DNA from 4 places in the Nocardia sp. NPDC050717 genome. Region 4 is predicted to be linked to each of the others. Evidence: riboswitches for the same ligand, from Rfam matches in the RefSeq annotation. Region 4 holds a riboswitch; each other region holds the start of a gene.

Evidence for each region. A riboswitch is a leader RNA that binds a small molecule or an ion and turns the genes downstream of it on or off. The one in region 4 is predicted to bind S-adenosylmethionine.
Region 1: another riboswitch for S-adenosylmethionine. It lies ahead of AB0H56_RS24880 (LLM class flavin-dependent oxidoreductase); the one in region 4 lies ahead of AB0H56_RS09275 (bifunctional o-acetylhomoserine/o-acetylserine sulfhydrylase).
Region 2: another riboswitch for S-adenosylmethionine. It lies ahead of AB0H56_RS30690 (aminotransferase class V-fold PLP-dependent enzyme); the one in region 4 lies ahead of AB0H56_RS09275 (bifunctional o-acetylhomoserine/o-acetylserine sulfhydrylase).
Region 3: another riboswitch for S-adenosylmethionine. It lies ahead of AB0H56_RS00385 (rhodanese-like domain-containing protein); the one in region 4 lies ahead of AB0H56_RS09275 (bifunctional o-acetylhomoserine/o-acetylserine sulfhydrylase).

The regions. Positions count from the first base shown of each region.
Region 1 is NZ_JBFAHR010000014.1:37,907-42,077, forward strand. Features, by position in the region: gene AB0H56_RS24870 (glycosyltransferase family 2 protein) at 1-345, shown strand, start outside; gene AB0H56_RS24875 (hypothetical protein) at 483-1,181, opposite strand; SAM riboswitch class I at 1,393-1,486, shown strand; gene AB0H56_RS24880 (LLM class flavin-dependent oxidoreductase) at 1,495-2,565, shown strand; gene AB0H56_RS24885 (ABC transporter substrate-binding protein) at 2,562-4,171, shown strand, end outside.
Region 2 is NZ_JBFAHR010000026.1:1,447-5,617, reverse strand. Features, by position in the region: gene AB0H56_RS30700 (S8 family peptidase) at 1-975, opposite strand, end outside; gene AB0H56_RS30695 (ATP-binding protein) at 1,000-2,130, opposite strand; SAM riboswitch class IV at 2,394-2,508, shown strand; gene AB0H56_RS30690 (aminotransferase class V-fold PLP-dependent enzyme) at 2,554-3,867, shown strand; gene AB0H56_RS30685 (excalibur calcium-binding domain-containing protein) at 4,031-4,171, shown strand, end outside.
Region 3 is NZ_JBFAHR010000001.1:83,033-87,203, forward strand. Features, by position in the region: gene AB0H56_RS00370 (amidohydrolase family protein) at 1-283, opposite strand, end outside; gene AB0H56_RS00375 (FAD-dependent oxidoreductase) at 334-1,686, opposite strand; gene AB0H56_RS00380 (hypothetical protein) at 1,987-2,445, shown strand; SAM riboswitch class IV at 2,490-2,607, shown strand; gene AB0H56_RS00385 (rhodanese-like domain-containing protein) at 2,625-3,041, shown strand; gene AB0H56_RS00390 (O-succinylhomoserine sulfhydrylase) at 3,052-4,171, shown strand, end outside.
Region 4 is NZ_JBFAHR010000003.1:183,081-187,251, forward strand. Features, by position in the region: gene AB0H56_RS09265 (BTAD domain-containing putative transcriptional regulator) at 1-1,352, opposite strand, end outside; gene AB0H56_RS09270 (hypothetical protein) at 1,434-2,090, opposite strand; SAM riboswitch class IV at 2,334-2,444, shown strand; gene AB0H56_RS09275 (bifunctional o-acetylhomoserine/o-acetylserine sulfhydrylase) at 2,526-3,842, shown strand; gene AB0H56_RS09280 (homoserine O-acetyltransferase) at 3,839-4,171, shown strand, end outside.

The DNA.
Region 1 (4,171 bases), on a different contig from region 4:
TACGGCGGCCGCGTCGACGCGGGCGCGGCCGTGGGAGTCGTTGCCGCGCTGGCCTATTGGGTCCCACCGCTGGCGCTGCTGCTCGGCCGCGGGCCGGTCCGCCGCGCGGGGCTGCTCGGCTATCTCGCCGCCGTCGCGGGCCGGCTCGTCGCCCGGCGCCTCGAGAGCCGCCGCCGCCCGACCGGCGCCGATCTCACCTCGGCCCTCGCCCATCCCGTGGGCGTCCTGAAGTACCTGTCGCTGTGGGCCCGCTCGCACCGCCGTCACCGCTCCGGCGACCTGCGCTGGAAGCAGCGGCCACTCGTCACCCCGAGCGCCGCGCGGGTCGCCGACCGGCTCGGCTGAGCAGTCCGCCCTCATCGCCCACCCGGCGAGGACGAACCCGCCGACCTGTTCCGCCCGCTCCGCGCCGACCAGACGCGAACTCACCCGGAGTAGCGCGATCCACCCCTTCGGGTGCGTAGCGGCAAACCCGCGTCGGGTCAGGGGACTTCGGTGATGCCCACCGTCGGGAAGAAGAAGCAGGAGCGGCCCGCGTTGTCGGTGGTGCCGAAGACGGCGGCCAGCACCGTGCCGTGCCCGGTGTCGACGGGGACCGCGCGCACACCGCCGACGGGGATGGCGGTGAAGAGGAAGTCGCGGATGGCCGTCTCGGCCAGCGGCCGCAGTTCCACCGGCACCTCGGGCGGCACCAGCGCGCGGACGATGTCGGCGATCGACCCCATCGAGGCCATCCCGCCGCGGCCGGTGCTGATGTTGAGCCAGGCCACCTGCATGCCGGAGGTCTTGGTGGCGGCGGTGTCCGGGGCGAGCCCGTAGGGCAGGAAGGTGAACATCGTCTGCCCGGACTTCACCGCGGTGAGATCGAGGCCGGGGATCTGGACGGTGTTCGACGGCCACGGGCCGGGCACCGCGCCCGCCACGGCCGGGACGAGACCGAGCCCGTCCCCGGCGCAGTTCGCGGCGACCGTGGGGTACAGGAACGGCTGGACGCCCAGCGATTCGAGGGTGGCGACGACGGTCTGATAGGCGCCGAGCAGGTCACCCGGCCCCGCGGCCTGCGTCGCGGGCGCATCCCTGGTTACCGCGGGCTCCGCCGCCGCGGGTGGCGCGGCGAGTAGGAGCGCGGCGGCGCAGGCCGCCAGCGTGGTGAGCGTGGTCTTCGGACGCGAATCGAACACGGCGCACTCCTCATCGACGTGAAGAAGGCCGAGGCTACTCCCCGCGCGGACCGAATCCGCCCAGGTGGCGGCGATCCTTGTTCGGCGCGTCGCGCACATTGTCGTCGCGTTCGGCCCCGGATCGAAGCTCTGCGCTCACGCTGATTTCTACCGTTGTGCGCGATCGCGCCTGTGCCCCATGCTGGTTCAGCTCGGGCTCGATGGCTGGGGCACACCATCCAGAGCGACCGAGAGACCTGGCTCCACGACGTCGCAGCAACCCGCCCGTGACCGGGTGTGGGTGCTTCCGCCGGGTTCGATGGAGGAGGTCAACGTGAAGTTTCTGCTGTTCACCTTGGTGACCAGGGTGCCCGATCCGCACACCGGCGTTGTCCCGGCGACCAGGGACCGGTTCCGGGAGGTCGTCGAGCAGGCGCGCCTGGCCGAGGAGCTGGGCTACGACGGGTTCGCCGTCGGCGAGCGCCACGAGGACCCCTTCCTCTCGGCCGCTCCCCCGGTGCTGCTGAGCCACCTCGCCGCGGTCACCTCGCGGATCACCCTGTTCACCGCGGTGACCACGCTGAGTCTGCTGGATCCGGTGCGCGCGTTCGAGGACTACTCGACGCTGGACAATCTCGCCGACGGGCGCCTGGAGCTGATCATCGGCAAGGGCAACGGCGCCGCGCAGGCCCGGCTCTACCACGTCACCACCGAGGATCAGTGGGATCGCAATCGCGAGGGCTACGAGCTGTTCCGTGCCCTGTGGGACAGCGACGAGGTGACCTGGTCGGGCCGTTTCCGCCCACCGCTCACCGCGGCGAAGGCGCTGCCGCGACCGTGGCAGCCGCGGATCCGGGTCTGGCACGGCAGCGCGACCAGCCGCGAATCGGTGGAACTGGCCGCCCGCCACGGTGATCCGCTGTTCTCCGCGAACGTGACCCATCCGATCGAGCCCTACGCCGAACTGGTGCGGCACTACCGGGAGCGCTGGGCACACCACGGCCACGACCCGGCCGACGCGCTGGTCGGCGCCGGTACCGCGGGCTTCCACGTCGCGCCCACCTCGCAGCAGGCCAGGGCGGTGTACGCCCCGCTGTTCGAGGCGCGGTCGGCGCTGGCGCGAAAGCTGGGCCTGCCCCTCGTGTTCGACACCCTCGACGACTTCGTCGCGCGCAGTTCCGCGCTGATCGGCAGCCCGCAGGAGGTGATCGACAAGGTCGGTCGCTATCACGAGCGGTTCGGGCACGAGGTGATCCACCTCTCCGCCGAGCGCGAAGGCCGCGCCGACGCCGACTACCTGGGCAGCCTCGAGCTGTTCCAGGCCGAGGTGGCGCCGGAGCTGCGCCGCCGCATTCCCAGCCGTCCCCTGGCCGCAGGCCGCGAATTCTCTGGAGTCACCCCGTGATCGGTTCTCGTCATCGTCTCGCCGCCGTCGTCGGCGTGTTCGCCACCGCCGCCACCGTGGCCGCGTGCGGCGGGGAGTCGGGAGGTCCCGGCGGGCAGGCCGGTCCGCCGCAGCCGGGTGGCACGCTGCGGTACGGCCTGTCGCAGGCGCCCTCGTGCTCGGATCCGGCGCAGGCCGGGTCGAACCAGTCGATCTATGTCGCCCGCCAGATCGTCGACTCGCTCACCGATCAGGATCCGAAGACCGGCGCGATCACGCCGTGGCTGGCCAAGAGCTGGGAGATCAGCCCCGACGCCAAGGTCTTCACCTTCCGGCTCGCCGACGGGGTCACTTTCAGCGACGGCACCCCGCTCACCGCCGACTCGGTGCGCGACACCTTCGACGCGGTCGTGCGGCTCGGCGGCGCGAAGGCCCCGCTCGGCACGAGCTACCTCACCAACTACGTCGGCACCACCGCGGTCGACAAGCTCACCGCCCGTGTCGAATTCAGCCAGCCGAACGCCCAGTTCCTGCAGGCCTCCTCGACCCCGCAACTCGGCATCCTCGGCCAGGCGACCAACGCGAAACCGGCCGAGGCCAGGTGCGCGGGCGACAACATCGGCAGCGGCCCCTTCACCTACGCCGAATACAAGCAGGACGTCTCCGTGGCGCTGGCCAAGCGCACCGGATACCACTGGGGTTCGGACGTTTTCGGGCACGAGGGCGAGGCGTACCTGGATCGGATCGAGTTCACCGTCGTCCCCGAATCCGGGGTGCGCACCGGCAGTCTCGTCTCCGGTCAGCTCGACGCGATCAGCGACGCGCTGCCCCAGGACGCCCCACAGATCGAGGCGGTCGGCGGTCGGGTGCTCTCCACGTCCAACCCCGGCACACCGTTCGGCCTGCACGTCAATGTGACGCGCGGTCCGCTGCGCGATCCCGCGGTGCGCCAGGCGCTGCTGCCCGCGCTCGACCGGCAGCAACTCGTCGACACCGTGCTCGGCCCGCAGTTCAAGACCGCGACCTCGACGCTGGCCTCGGCGACACCCGCCTACACCGACCTCTCGGCGCGCCTGCCCTACGACCCCGCGAAGGCGAAGTCGATCCTCGACCAGGCGGGCTGGACCACCGGCCCGGACGGCATCCGCGCGAAGAACGGTGAGCGACTGAGCTTCTCGGTCACCTTCAGCCAGGTGTTCGCCGGCAATCAGGCGATCCTGGAGCTGGTGCAGCAGCAGCTGCGACAGGTCGGCGTCGACCTGCGGCTCGACCTGGTGTCGCTGCCGGAGTGGACCGCCAAGATGAACGCCAAGGACTACGACTCCACCTACGGCAACTCCACCCGCGCCGACGGCGACATCCTGCGCACTTCCTTCGCCGTCACCGGCCGCAATCTCAACGCGCGCGGCCCGATCCCGGCGCTGGACGAGACCTTGGACAAGCAGCTCGCCACCAACGACCCGGCTGCGCGGGCGGAGTTGATCAAGACCGCGCAGCAGCAGATCCTCGACAACGGCCTCTACGTCCCGACCATCGAGCTCTCGCAGGCGATCGGCGCGGCGGCGGGCACCCAGGATCTGAAGTTCGAGGCCTCGGCGCGGCTGCAGTTCTTCGACACCTGGCTGAG
Region 2 (4,171 bases), on a different contig from region 4:
AATCGGCACCGGCGCTGCGGGATCCACACTGCCGAACAGCAGCGCCGAGGTGACGCGGTGGCCGTGCTCGAGGAACGCGCGCTGTGGCGCGGCGCTGTCAGCGAAGGTGTGCGCGTCGACCCAGCGGTGCAGCGGCGTGCGCGACGGCAGCCCGCCGTCGAACACCGCGACGGTGATCTCCCGATCGGTTGGCTCTGCCGTCGGCAGCTCCGGGCGGAAGGTGGAAAGCGTTGCGGTGGCGTGGGAATCGCGTCCCAGCTGGGTGCGCATGCGCGGCATCCGGCGGATCACCCTGGTGAAGGAGTAGCCCGCCAGCTCGGTGACGGCGGCGACGGTGCCGGTGACCGGGACGAAGGCGAGGCCGCCGTTGTCGAGCCTGCGATCGATGGCCACCTCGAGGTCGAGATCGCGGGAGAAGTCGAGCAGTCCCTGCAACGCGATGTCGCGGTCGGAGTGCAGCACCAGCTCGGCCACGGTCTCCGCCTCGGGCCGCGCCGACGTGAGCCGCAGCCGGTCGGCGGGTGCGTTGAGCCGGAATTCGGCCAGGCTGACGATGCCGAGTTCAGTTCCGCGCAGCGGAGTTTCGGCGTGGATCCGGGCGTCGAGCAGGCGCAGGTTGGCGCGCGTCGTCGCGAGGAAGAGCAGCGTGCTCGCGCGTGATCCGGTCTCGGCGGGCACGGTCACCGGCCTGCTGCCCAGCGGTTCGAAATCCATCGCCGCGAGCAGCCTGGTGGGATAGCCGCTCTTCGACGCGTACTGGGGATGCAGCGTGACCGCGGTGACCGTCTCGTCGTCGGGGCAGGCGACCTTCGGCAGCGTCACCGCGCTGTCCACCGCCGCCCGCACCATCGGCGCCAGCCGGGCCCGCGCCTGCGCGACGGTGTACGGCGGTGGCGGAGCGCCGCCACCTCGGCCGGCCACGATCGGCGCGGTCAGCCGCTCGCCGAAGCCGATCAGAAACCGCGGTCCGGCCACCCCGAAATCCCCCCAGCGAGCGTGCTATTGCCGTTGATGCGTGAAACCACGGAGGGTATCGCGCGACACCCCCGTCAGTGCGCTGATCTGGCGCTGAGACAAGCCTGACACGCCGACGAGCTTCTGTGCCAGCTGTAACCGATCCGTTCGCGGAAGTTCAGCTACCAGATGCGCGGAATGCTCGGCAATCAGTCCGGGCAGCGGCTGGTCCTCCAAGACGCACCGGCGCCGCAGGCGCAGCATCGTGCGCTCGATGTCGTTGAACGACAAGCCCTTCGACGCGATCGCGGCCGCGTCCACCGCGGCGTCGGGCAGCGGCTGCCCGGCGAAACGACGGATCGCCTCACCGCGCTGCTCGGACTCGGGCAGGTCGAAGGTGACCGTCACGTCGAAGCGCCGCCAGACCGCGCGGTCCAGCAGTTCGGCGTGATTGGTCGCGCCGATCACCAGGCCCGCGTCGGCAGGCCAGTCGTCGATCTGCTGAAGCAGCACGGTGACAAGGCGTTTCAGCTCGCCGACATCGCGATCGTCGTCGCGGCGCTTGGCGATCGCGTCGAGCTCGTCGAGCAGCAGCACGCACGGGCGGTGCTTGGCATAGTCGATGGCGTGGCGCAGGTTGGTGCCGGTCTTGCCGAGCAGGCTGCTCATGATCGTGGCCAGGTCGAGCACGACCAGCGGCAACGACAGCTGGTGCGCGAGCCAGGCGGCGGCCATGGTCTTGCCGACGCCGGGCGGGCCGACGAACAGCAGGCTGCGGGCCGGGGTGAGATCGGCGGCGGCGAGCCGGTCGGCCTGCGCCCGCTCCTCGATCACCTGGGTGAGCACGCGATAGGTGCTCGGCGGCAGGATCGGCACCTCGACGGTGCCACCGGGCGGGAGCACGCGGAGCAACGGCAGGCGGCTGTCGCCGTCGACGGGGATCGGGGTGTCGAGGTCGGCGCGCAGCGGGTTGGCCCGGGTCGGGTTCTGCCGGAGCAGGCCGATCAGGGCCTCGGCGAGGGCGGGCAGGTCGGTGCGGTGCCGTCGCGCCGCCCGGCGGACGAACATCGTGACGTCCTGTTCGCGGCCGGCGAGCGCCAACCGGGCCAGGTGGACGAATTCGTCCGAGAGATCGGCGTTCACGTCCGCCGGTGTGGAGCTCAGGGCGTGTGACATGGTGTTCTTCCGATCGATGACATGGACTGATTTCGCTTCACTCGATCGTACGGCGTCCATCGCGGGCAAAGTTCACCCCTCGTGTACCGGTTTGACATCAGAACCCACCCGCAGCGCCACGTTGATCTGCCGAGTCGTCGGCGTAGCTGTCGCCTTCGTCGGATGCTAGTTGGGCGCGGTCCCGGCGTCGGCGATTCGTGGCGCTCCGGGCGCGCCGATCGGTGGTTGACAGCCGGCGTGATCGTCTGTCACTCTCGTTCACAGGTCACGAGTACCAGCGTCAAGCCCCGGCTAGCTGGTCGGCAACCCTCCTCCGCGGTGGGGTGCTCCGGGTGACGACCAGGCCGCCGTCCGCAGTGGGCGCGGCAAGCGCGGACTCGCCTTCTTCGATGAACCGGGTCCCTGAGCCGACGGGATTTCGTGATGACCGCAGTAATCGACCCCACCTGTGCCCTGGCCGCCGTCTCCGGCGCCGACCTGCGCGTACCGCTCGTGCAAGGTGGCGACAGCACCTACGCCAACTTCGACTACGCGGCGAGCGCGCCCGCGTTGCGGCAGGTCACCGACCGGATCTCGCAGCTGCTGCCGTACTACGCCAGCGTGCACCGCGGCGCGGGCTACGCCTCGCGGATCTCCACCGAGTGCTACGAGGCCTCGCGCGGCTCGGTGGCGCGGTTCCTCGACGCCTGCGACGACCAGGTCGTCGTGTTCACCCGCAACACCACCGATTCGCTGAACCTGCTGGCCGGATGCGTGCCGGGGGAGACCGTGGTGCTCGACATCGAACACCACGCGAACTTCCTGCCGTGGACCGCGCACGGGCGCCGGGTCGTGCGGGCCGCCGACACCGTCGAGGAGACCATTCGCGCCGTCATCGGCGAATTGTGCAGCAGGCCCGCTGCTCTGCTCGCGGTGACGGGTGCCTCGAATGTCACCGGTGAGGTGCTGCCGCTGGAGCGGCTGGCCACCATCGCGCACCAGTGCGGTGCGCGGATCCTCGTCGACGCGGCGCAGTTGGCTCCGCACCGCCGGATCTCCCTGCGCGAGAGCGGGATCGACTACCTCGCCTTCTCCGGGCACAAGCTGTACGCGCCGTTCGGCAGCGGGGTGCTGGTCGGGCGCCGGGACTGGCTCGACGCCGGGGCGCCGTACCTGGCAGGCGGCGGAGCGGTGCGCGAGGTCGGCGTGGATCGGGTCGACTGGGCCGCGGCGCCGCAGCGGCACGAGGCCGGGTCGCCGAACGTGCTCGGCGCGGCCGCCATCGCCGCCGCCTGTGACGCGCTCGCCGCGATCGATCCCGACGAACTCGTCGCGCACGAACGTTTCCTGGCCGACCGGCTGCGCGAGGGACTGTCCGCGCTGCCCGGCGTCGAGCTGGTCCGCATCTGGTCCGACAGCCCCGACACCGTCGGCATCGTCTGTTTCACCGTCGCCGATTACGCCCCCGGTCAGGTCGCCGCCTACCTCTCCGCCGAACACGCCATCGGCGTCCGCGACGGCCGATTCTGCGCCCACCCCCTCCTGTCCCACCTCGGCCTCGACGCGGCCCTGCGCGCCAGCATCGGCCTCGGCACCACCGTCGCCGACGTCGACCGTCTCGTCGACGCCGTCACCCGCCTCGTCACCACCGGCCCCACCTGGACCTACACCGCCACCGGCGCCCACTGGAACCCCACCCCCGAAACCCGCCCCCTCACCCCCGACGCCCTCGGCGCCGCCCCCTGCCTGATCGGCTGAATTGTCCGGTCGCGGCCCGGCCATCGTTGCGACCGGGCCGCGATCGAACTATCAAGATCGAAAAGGTTTGACCCATAGATGGATTGGGTAACGGCCCGTCGATCGGTCGCGATGAACGCCCCAAGGAACGTACGACCACCAAGGGGATTCAGTGACTCGACCGATGCAACCGCCCGATCCGTGGGCCCGTCCGCCCAGGCCGCAGGACAAGAAGCGTCGCTGGCCGATGATCGCGGGGGTCGGTGTCGCCGGAGTGCTCGGCCTCGGGGTGCTCGGCAGCATCGCCGAGGAGAAGCCGTCTTCG
Region 3 (4,171 bases), on a different contig from region 4:
GCGCGCGCACCCCGGCCCGGTCCAGTTCGAGGATCTCCTCGTCGCTGGCGTCCAGGTCGAGCCGGGTGACCCCGACCCAGCCCTCGCCGAGCGCGGCCAGCGCGGCCTTCAGGTAACTCTGGTCTGTCCCCTGGAACGATGCGCTGACCACCGCACCACCGCGAACATCGAAGTGCGCCATGCGCTTTCGATAGTCCGCGATGGTGTAGGGGTCAGGCAGGTAGCCTTCGTTCTCGATCAGCGGGTACCGCGGATCGATGATGTGGACGTGCGCATCGAACACGTGTATCAGGATGCCTCACCCGACCCCGAACCGGCGAGTCAGGGAGTGCGTCAGACCTTGTTCGGCTCGGACGCGCGCAGCATGTCCTCGCGCTCCACGACCTTCACGCGCTCGCGGCCCTCGGGCTCGCCGAGTGCCCGCTCGTGCGCGTCGAGGCGGTACCAGCCCGCCCACGTGGTGAACGGGATGCCCTTGCCCTCGAGGAACTCGGTGACGGCCTCCGGCTCCGGCTTGGCGGCCGGGGTGAAGTCCTTGGCGTCGTCGAGCAGGCAGGCGATGGTCTCGTTGGCGTCGCCCTTGGTGTGGCCGATGAGGCCGACCGGGCCGCGCTTGATCCAGCCGGTCACGTAGGTGGCCGGCATGAAGCGGGCCGAGCCCTCGGCGGTCTCGTCGGCGAGCACGCGACCGGCCTCGTTCGGCACGGTGCCAGCCTGGTCGTCGAACGGCAGCTGGGTGATGTTCTGCGACAGGTAACCGACGGCGCGGTAGATCGCCTGCACGTCCCACTGCTTGAACTCGCCGGTGCCCTTGACGTTGCCGGAGCCGTCGAGCTGGGTGCGCTCGGTCTTGAGACCGACGACCTTGCCGTCCTCGCCGATGATCTCGGCCGGCGACTCGAAGAAGTGCAGGAACAGCTTGTGCGGGCGGTCGCCCTGGTCGCGGATGGCCCACTGCTCCAGGGTGTTGGCGACCATGTCGACCTGCTTGGAGTTGCGGCGCGCGGCCTCGGAGCCCTCGTCGTAGTCGATGTCCTCGGGATCGACGATGACCTCGATGGTCGGCGAGTGGTCGAGTTCGCGCAGCTCGAGCGGGGTGAACTTGGCCTGCGCCGGGCCACGACGGCCGAACACGTGCACCTCGACGGCCTTGTTGGCCTTGAGGCCCTTGTAGACGTTCGGCGGGATCTCGGTCGGCAGCAGCTCGTCACCGGTCTTGGCCAGCACGCGGGCCACGTCGAGGGCGACGTTGCCGACACCGAGGACGGCGACCTTCTCCGCGTCCAGCGGCCACGAGCGCGGCACGTCCGGGTGGCCGTCGTACCAGGAGACGAAGTCGGCGGCGCCGTAGGAACCGTCCAGGTCGATGCCCGGGATCGGCAGCGCGCGGTCGGCGTTGGCGCCGGTCGAGAAGATCACCGCGTCGTAGAACTGACGCAGGTCGTCGAGGGTGATGTCGGTGCCGTAGTCGATGTTGCCGAGCAGGCGCACCTGGTCCTTGTCGAGGACCTTGTGCAGGGCGGTGATGATGCCCTTGATGCGCGGGTGGTCGGGCGCGACACCGTAGCGGATCAGACCGAACGGGGCGGGCATGCGCTCGTAGAGGTCGATGCTCACGTCGGCATCGGACTTCATCAACGCGTCGGCGGCGTAGATACCGGCCGGTCCTGCGCCCACGATCGCAATGCGGAGCGGGCGGGTGGTCGCGGTGTTCGCGTCAGGCCCGGAGGCGGCAGCCTGCGTACCCACGGAGGGCTCGCGAACATCGCCGGTGGACTCAGCACTCTGTTCGGTCATTTTCTACGCGCACCCTTTGGTCGATAACGTTTGACGGCGTCAACTCAGCCTAGGCTAACTTGACGATCCGGCTGTCGGCAGCTGCCTTCTCCCCGGCAGCGAGCCACACTTCTGGCGATTCTATCTGCGGCATCGTGGCCGTCCGGCGTGCGGTGTGGTCGCCGGCGCCGGGTCTGTCAGGATTACAGCATGAACGAGGAGCAAAAAGGGTCGGACGACCAGCCCATCGTGGTGGATCAGACCGACAAGCGTTCCATCGTCCCGTTCGTCGCGGCCGCGGTGATCGCGATCCTCGTGCTCATCGGCATCGTGCTCGGCGGGCTGCTCTCGCCCGCTGAGAAAAATGTCACAGAGGCCGATCGGCTCACGGCCGCTGTCTCCAACTATATCGACGCGCGCTCGCGCAGCGAGCTGCGTCCGCCGCCCGGTGTCGCCTGCCCCGGCTTCGACGAGGTGAAATCCGGCCTGTCCGAGCGGCTCGGCGGCCCGAAATCGGAAGTGACGGTCGACAAGAAGGGCTTCGACAAGGCGACCGTCAACGGTGACCGCGCCAAGATCGACGCCACCGTCCGGATCGGTGACACGTCCTCGACCAGCACCTGGAACCTGACCCGGGTCGACGGCGCCTGGCTGGTCTGCACGCCGTGACCGTTTGACACGGTGACCTGTGCCGGGGCAATCTCAGATCGCAAGGTCATGAGTGCCAGCGCCAAGCCCCGGCTCGCTGGTCGGCAACCCTCCTCCGCGGTGGGGTGCTCCGGGTGACGACCTGGCCGTGTGCTGGAACAACCACCACGGCAAGAGCGGATTCACGCAGGAGGTTCGACATGACTTACGCCGGCGACATCACCCCTGAGAAGGCGTGGGAGATCCTGACCGAGCATCCCGGCGCGGTGCTCGTCGACGTGCGCACCGAAGGCGAGTGGGCACAGATCGGCATCCCCGACACCAGCTCCATCGAGCGCCCGGCCCACTTCATCGAGTGGGTCGACGGCACCGGCGCCCGCAATCCCGAGTTCGCCGCCCAGCTCGCGCAGGCGCTGGCCGGACGGCCGGACGACGCGCCCGTGGTGTTCCTGTGTCGCTCCGGTCAGCGCTCCATCGGCGCGGCGACCGTGGCGACGGCGGCGGGATTCACCCCGTCCTACAACGTCCTGGACGGTTTCGAGGGCGGCCCCGACGCGTTCGGGCAGCGCGGCAGCGTCGGCTGGCGCGCGGTCGGCCTGCCGTGGCGTCAGGCATAAGGAGAAACGCATGATCACCGGTGGTTCGTTCGACAAGCCACTGCCCGAGGGAGTCGGCCCCGCCACGCTCGGTGTGCGCGGCGGCCTGCGCCGCTCCGGCTTCGAGGAGACCTCCGAGGCGCTGTACCTCACCTCGGGTTTCGTCTACGAGAGCGCCGAGGCGGCCGAGGCGTCCTTCACCGGCGAGGTCGAGCACTTCGTCTACTCCCGCTACGGCAACCCGACGGTCGCCATGTTCGAGGAGCGCATCCGCCTGCTCGACGGTGCCGAGGCCGCGTTCGCGACCGCGTCGGGCATGTCCGCGGTGTTCACCGCGCTGGGCGCGCTGCTGAAGGCGGGCGACCGGCTGGTCGCGGCGCGCAGCCTGTTCGGCTCCTGCTTCGTGGTGTGCAACGAGATCCTGCCGCGCTGGGGCGTCGAGACCGTCTTCGTCGACGGCGACGACCTCGAGCAGTGGGAGCAGGCGCTCTCGGTGCCCACCCAGGCCGTGTTCTTCGAGACCCCGGCCAACCCGATGCAGACCCTGGTCGACGTCCGCAAGGTCACCGAGCTGGCCCATGCCGCGGGCGCGAAGGTGGTGCTGGACAACGTCTTCGCCACCCCGCTGCTGCAGCGCGGCTTCGAACTCGGCGCCGACGTGGTGGTCTACTCCGGCACCAAGCACATCGACGGCCAGGGCCGCGTGCTCGGCGGCGCGATCCTCGGCGCCCAGGACTACATCGACGGCCCGGTCAAGAACCTGATGCGCCACACCGGTCCCGCGCTGAGCCCGTTCAACGCGTGGACCCTGCTCAAGGGTCTCGAGACGATGCCGCTGCGCGTGCGTCAGTCCACCGAGTCGGCGCTGCGGGTCGCCCGGTTCCTCGAGACCAGCAAGTCCGTGAACTGGGTGAAATACCCGTTCCTGGAATCACATCCGCAGTACGACCTCGCCACCGCGCAGATGTCGGGCGGCGGTACGGTGGTCACCTTCGAGCTCGCGGGCGAGGACGGCAAGAAGCGCGCGTTCGAGGTGCTGAACCGCCTGCGCATCATCGACATCTCCAACAACCTCGGCGATGCCAAGACGCTGATCACCCACCCCGCCACCACCACGCACCGCGCGATGGGCCCCGAGGGTCGCGCCACCA
Region 4 (4,171 bases):
CACGTACGTTCCAACGAGATGCCGACCGCCGGACCAGCCGACCCGATCCGTGCGCCCGGCCACCCCTGCCCGCCGCCGAGATCGACCTCGGTGCCGGAGTCGGAACCTTCCGATACCGGAGTGACCTCGGCCGACCCCGGAACCCGCACTGGGGGTTCGGCTTCCGCACCACCAGGAAAACGCCCGTTACCGCCCACACGCCGACCAGCGAAGCGCCCATCGCCGTCCATCGGCCGATCGCCACCCGGCACACCGGCATCCATCCGGTCATCCGATGTAGACCCGCCGCCGGCCCCGGAGAGAGCTCGTACGGACCCGGCGCCGCTCGTACGCCGATCAGCGCCGTGCCCGGTGCCGCCCGCCAGCCGATCGGCGCCCGGCCCGGCGGCCTCCGCCGAGTCATACGATGCGGACCCGCCGCCCTCCCCGGGGAGAGTTTGGGCGGACCCTGTGCCGCCCACACGCGGACCAGCGAAGCGCCCATCGCCGTCCATCGGCCGATCACCGCCCGGCACACCGGCGTCCATCCGGTCATCCGATATAGGCCCGCCGCCGGCCCGGGGGAGAGCTCGGACGGACCCACTGCCGCCCGCGAAGCGACCGGGAGCAGGGTCAGCGAGGTGCGATCCCGCTCGCTGGTCGAGTTCCGGGGCGTGGGTGAGGATGGCCGTTTCGAGGGCGTTCACGGCCGGGCTCGGGTGGACGCCGAATTCGGTGTCGAGGTAGGTGCGCAGGGCGCGGAGGGTGGCGAGGGCGTCGAGCTGGCGGCCGAGGCGGTACTGGGTAAGGGCCAGGAGGCGGGCGGCGTTCTCCCGGTCGGGGTGGTCGGTGACGTGGCGGTGCAGGAGCGCGAAGGCCTCGTCGGGGCGGTCGAGGGCCAGCGCCGCTTCGGCGCGCCCTTCGACGGCGACGCGGCGCAGTTCGTGCAGGCGGGCGGCTTCCGCGAGCACCCAGTGCGCGGTGGCGAAGGGCGCGTACGGCTCGCCGTGCCAGCAGGCCAGCGCCGTCCCGAGCCGTTGGTAGCGGTGCGCGGGGTCGTCCGGATCGCCCGCGGTGAGCAGCCGCTCGAATCGCCAGACATCGACGGCGGCGGGATCGAGGCGCAGGGCGTAGCCGGGCGCCTCGGAGACCAGCACGGTGGCGGGCGCGCGCGGCGGACGCGCCGGTTCGATCGCGCGGCGCAGGTAGGAGATGTGTGCCTGGAGCGCGCCAAGTGCCTTGGGCGGCGGATCGCCCGCCCACAGGTCCTCGATCAGCCGATCGGTGGACACCACCTCGCCGCCGGCCAGCACCAGCCTGGCCAGCAGCGCGCGCTGACGCGGCCCACCCAGATCGGCGGGCCGCTCGCCCACCTCGACCCGCAGCGGGCCGAGTACATCGATGCGTACGGCGGTCGCGCCGCCGTACGGTCCTTCCTGTTCGATACGGTCAATTTACCGGGCGATACGCACCCCCGCGACGCCGATCGCGAGACCCTGGGCGACCGTGCCGGGAATGATCCACCAGCCCTCTGCGCCGGGCAGCAGGCCGGGCATCATCGCCGCGATCGTCATCGACAGCGTGCCCGCGATGATCAGCGCCCCCGACCACCGGCCGAAGACCGCGGCGGGCCGGATCAGCGCGTACACCGCGAGCAGCACGAAACCGAGCAGCAGCGCCAGCGACAGCGGCGCCAGCACGGCGGCCGACGCGTCGGCGATCTCGCTCGCGGTGTGATGGTCGACCCCGGTGCTCACGAACGTCTCGTGATAGGCGCCGATCGGGATCACCACGGCCAGCCCGGCGAACAGCAGCCCGTGCGCGAGGGTGAGCATCCGGCTCGCCCAGCCGCCGTCCGCCCTGCGGATGACGCGGACCAGTGCGGGCAGGCCGACGGCCATCAGCACGGCACCCACCGCGAAGGTGAGATGCGCGGCCGTCCAGGTGGGGGCGTGCACGGCGTCCTCGGAGTGTTCGAGCGGGTGCAGCAGGTTGCCCACGGCCCACAGCAGGGCGCCGACGGCGAGGGTCACCGCGCGTGCGCGGTCCGGGCGGTGCGGCACGGGAGCATCCGGGGCCTGGCGGGTTTCGGAGGCGTATTCGATCGTCATGCGCCGAGCCTGCGCGCGGCCGATTGGCGCCCACTTGCGAACGATTTGCGACCGGATCGGCCGGCGACTCGGTCCGGCATCGAGCGGTCGCGAGCCCGCGACGACCGAGCGATCCGCGGTGACGGCTCGCGCACGCGCCGGGCCCGACACACCGGGCCCGGCGCACCGGCGGAAAAGTGATCCAGGCGACGTTTCGGCGGGAAGTTTCCGTGTGGGCGGGCTGTCCGGTTACCATGACGGCAAGGTCATGAGTACCAGCGTCAAGCCCCGGCTCGCTGGTCGGCAACCCTCCAGCTGCGGTGGGGTGCTCCGGGTGATGACCGGGCTCTCGAAGGTCGGGAGCAAGCGCGCATTCGCAGGAGGCCCCCATGTGTTGTTGTCCGTCGATCCGCCCCAGCTGAACCCACCGACGCACAACCCCTGGAGCATGTAGCCATGTCCGATTCCGCCCTGCCCGAGAACTGGTCGTTCGAGACCAAGCAGATCCACGCGGGCCAGGCCCCCGACGCGAGCACCAACGCGCGGGCGCTGCCGATCTACCAGACCACCTCCTACACCTTCCGCGACACCGATCACGCCGCCGCGCTGTTCGGTCTGGCCGAGCCGGGCAACATCTACACCCGGATCATGAACCCCACCCAGGACGCGGTCGAGCAGCGCATCGCCGCGCTCGAGGGCGGCGTCGCGGCGCTGCTGCTGGCCTCCGGCCAGGCCGCCGAGACCTACGCGATCCTGAACCTCGCCGGCGCCGGTGACCACATCGTGTCCAGCCCGCACCTCTACGGCGGCACCTACAACCTGTTCCACTACTCGCTGCCCAAGCTCGGCATCGAGGTGTCCTTCGTCGAGGACCCCGACGACCTCGAGCAGTGGCGCGCCGCCGTCCGGCCCAACACCAAGGCCTTCTTCGGCGAGACCATCGCCAACCCGAGCAGCGCCGTGTTCGACATCCCCGGCATCGCCGAGGTGGCCCACGCCGCAGGCCTGCCGCTGCTCGTGGACAACACCGTCGCGACCCCGTACCTGATCCAGCCGCTGGCCCACGGCGCCGACATCGTCGTGCACTCGGCGACGAAGTACCTCGGCGGCCACGGCGCGGCGGTGGCGGGCGCGATCGTCGACGGCGGCACCTTCGACTGGACCGTGCGCGACGCCGAGGGCAACGCGCGCTTCCCCGGCTTCACCGAGCCCGACCCCAGCTACCACGGCGCGGTCTTCGCCGACCTGGGCGCGCCCGCCTTCGCGCTGAAGGCCCGCGTGCAGCTGCTGCGCGACCTGGGCGCGGCGGTGTCGCCGTTCAACGCGTTCCTCATCGCCCAGGGCATCGAGACGCTGAGCCTGCGGATCGAGCGGCACGTGGCCAACGCCGAGGCGGTCGCGAAGTTCGTCGCCGAGCAGCCGGGTGTCGACGCCGTGTACTACGCGGGCCTCGAGACCTCGCCCTGGCACGCGCGGGCCAAGCAGCTCGCCCCCAAGGGCGCTGGCGCGATCGTCTCGTTCGAACTGGCGGGCGGCGTCGACGCGGGCAAGAAGTTCGTGGACGCTCTCAGCCTCCACAGCCATGTCGCTAACATCGGTGATGTGCGTTCTCTCGTGATTCACCCGGCGTCGACCACGCACTCGCAGTTGACGCCCGAGGAGCAGCTGGCCTCCGGCGTCACCCCGGGGCTGGTCCGGCTCGCCGTGGGCATCGAGGGAATCGACGACATCCTGGCCGATCTGCGGGCCGGATTCGCGGCGGCGAACACGTGACTGTGAGCACCGAATCGCCGATCGCCCGTCCCGCGACCGGGGTGGCCCTGCTGCCGCCGCCGGACGGGCGACTCGGCGTGGTCGCCATCGGGGATGTGGCGCTGGAGAACGGCGCCGTGGTCCCCGATGTGCGGCTGGCGGTGCAACGCTGGGGCGAGCCCTCGCCCACGCTCGACAACGTGGTGCTGGTCGAGCACGCGCTCACCGGTGACTCGCAGGTCATCGCGAGCGCCGACAACACCGCCCCCGGCTGGTGGGAGGGGATGGTCGGTCCCGGCGCCCCGGTCGACACCGACGAGTGGTGTGTGATCGCGACGAACGTGCTCGGC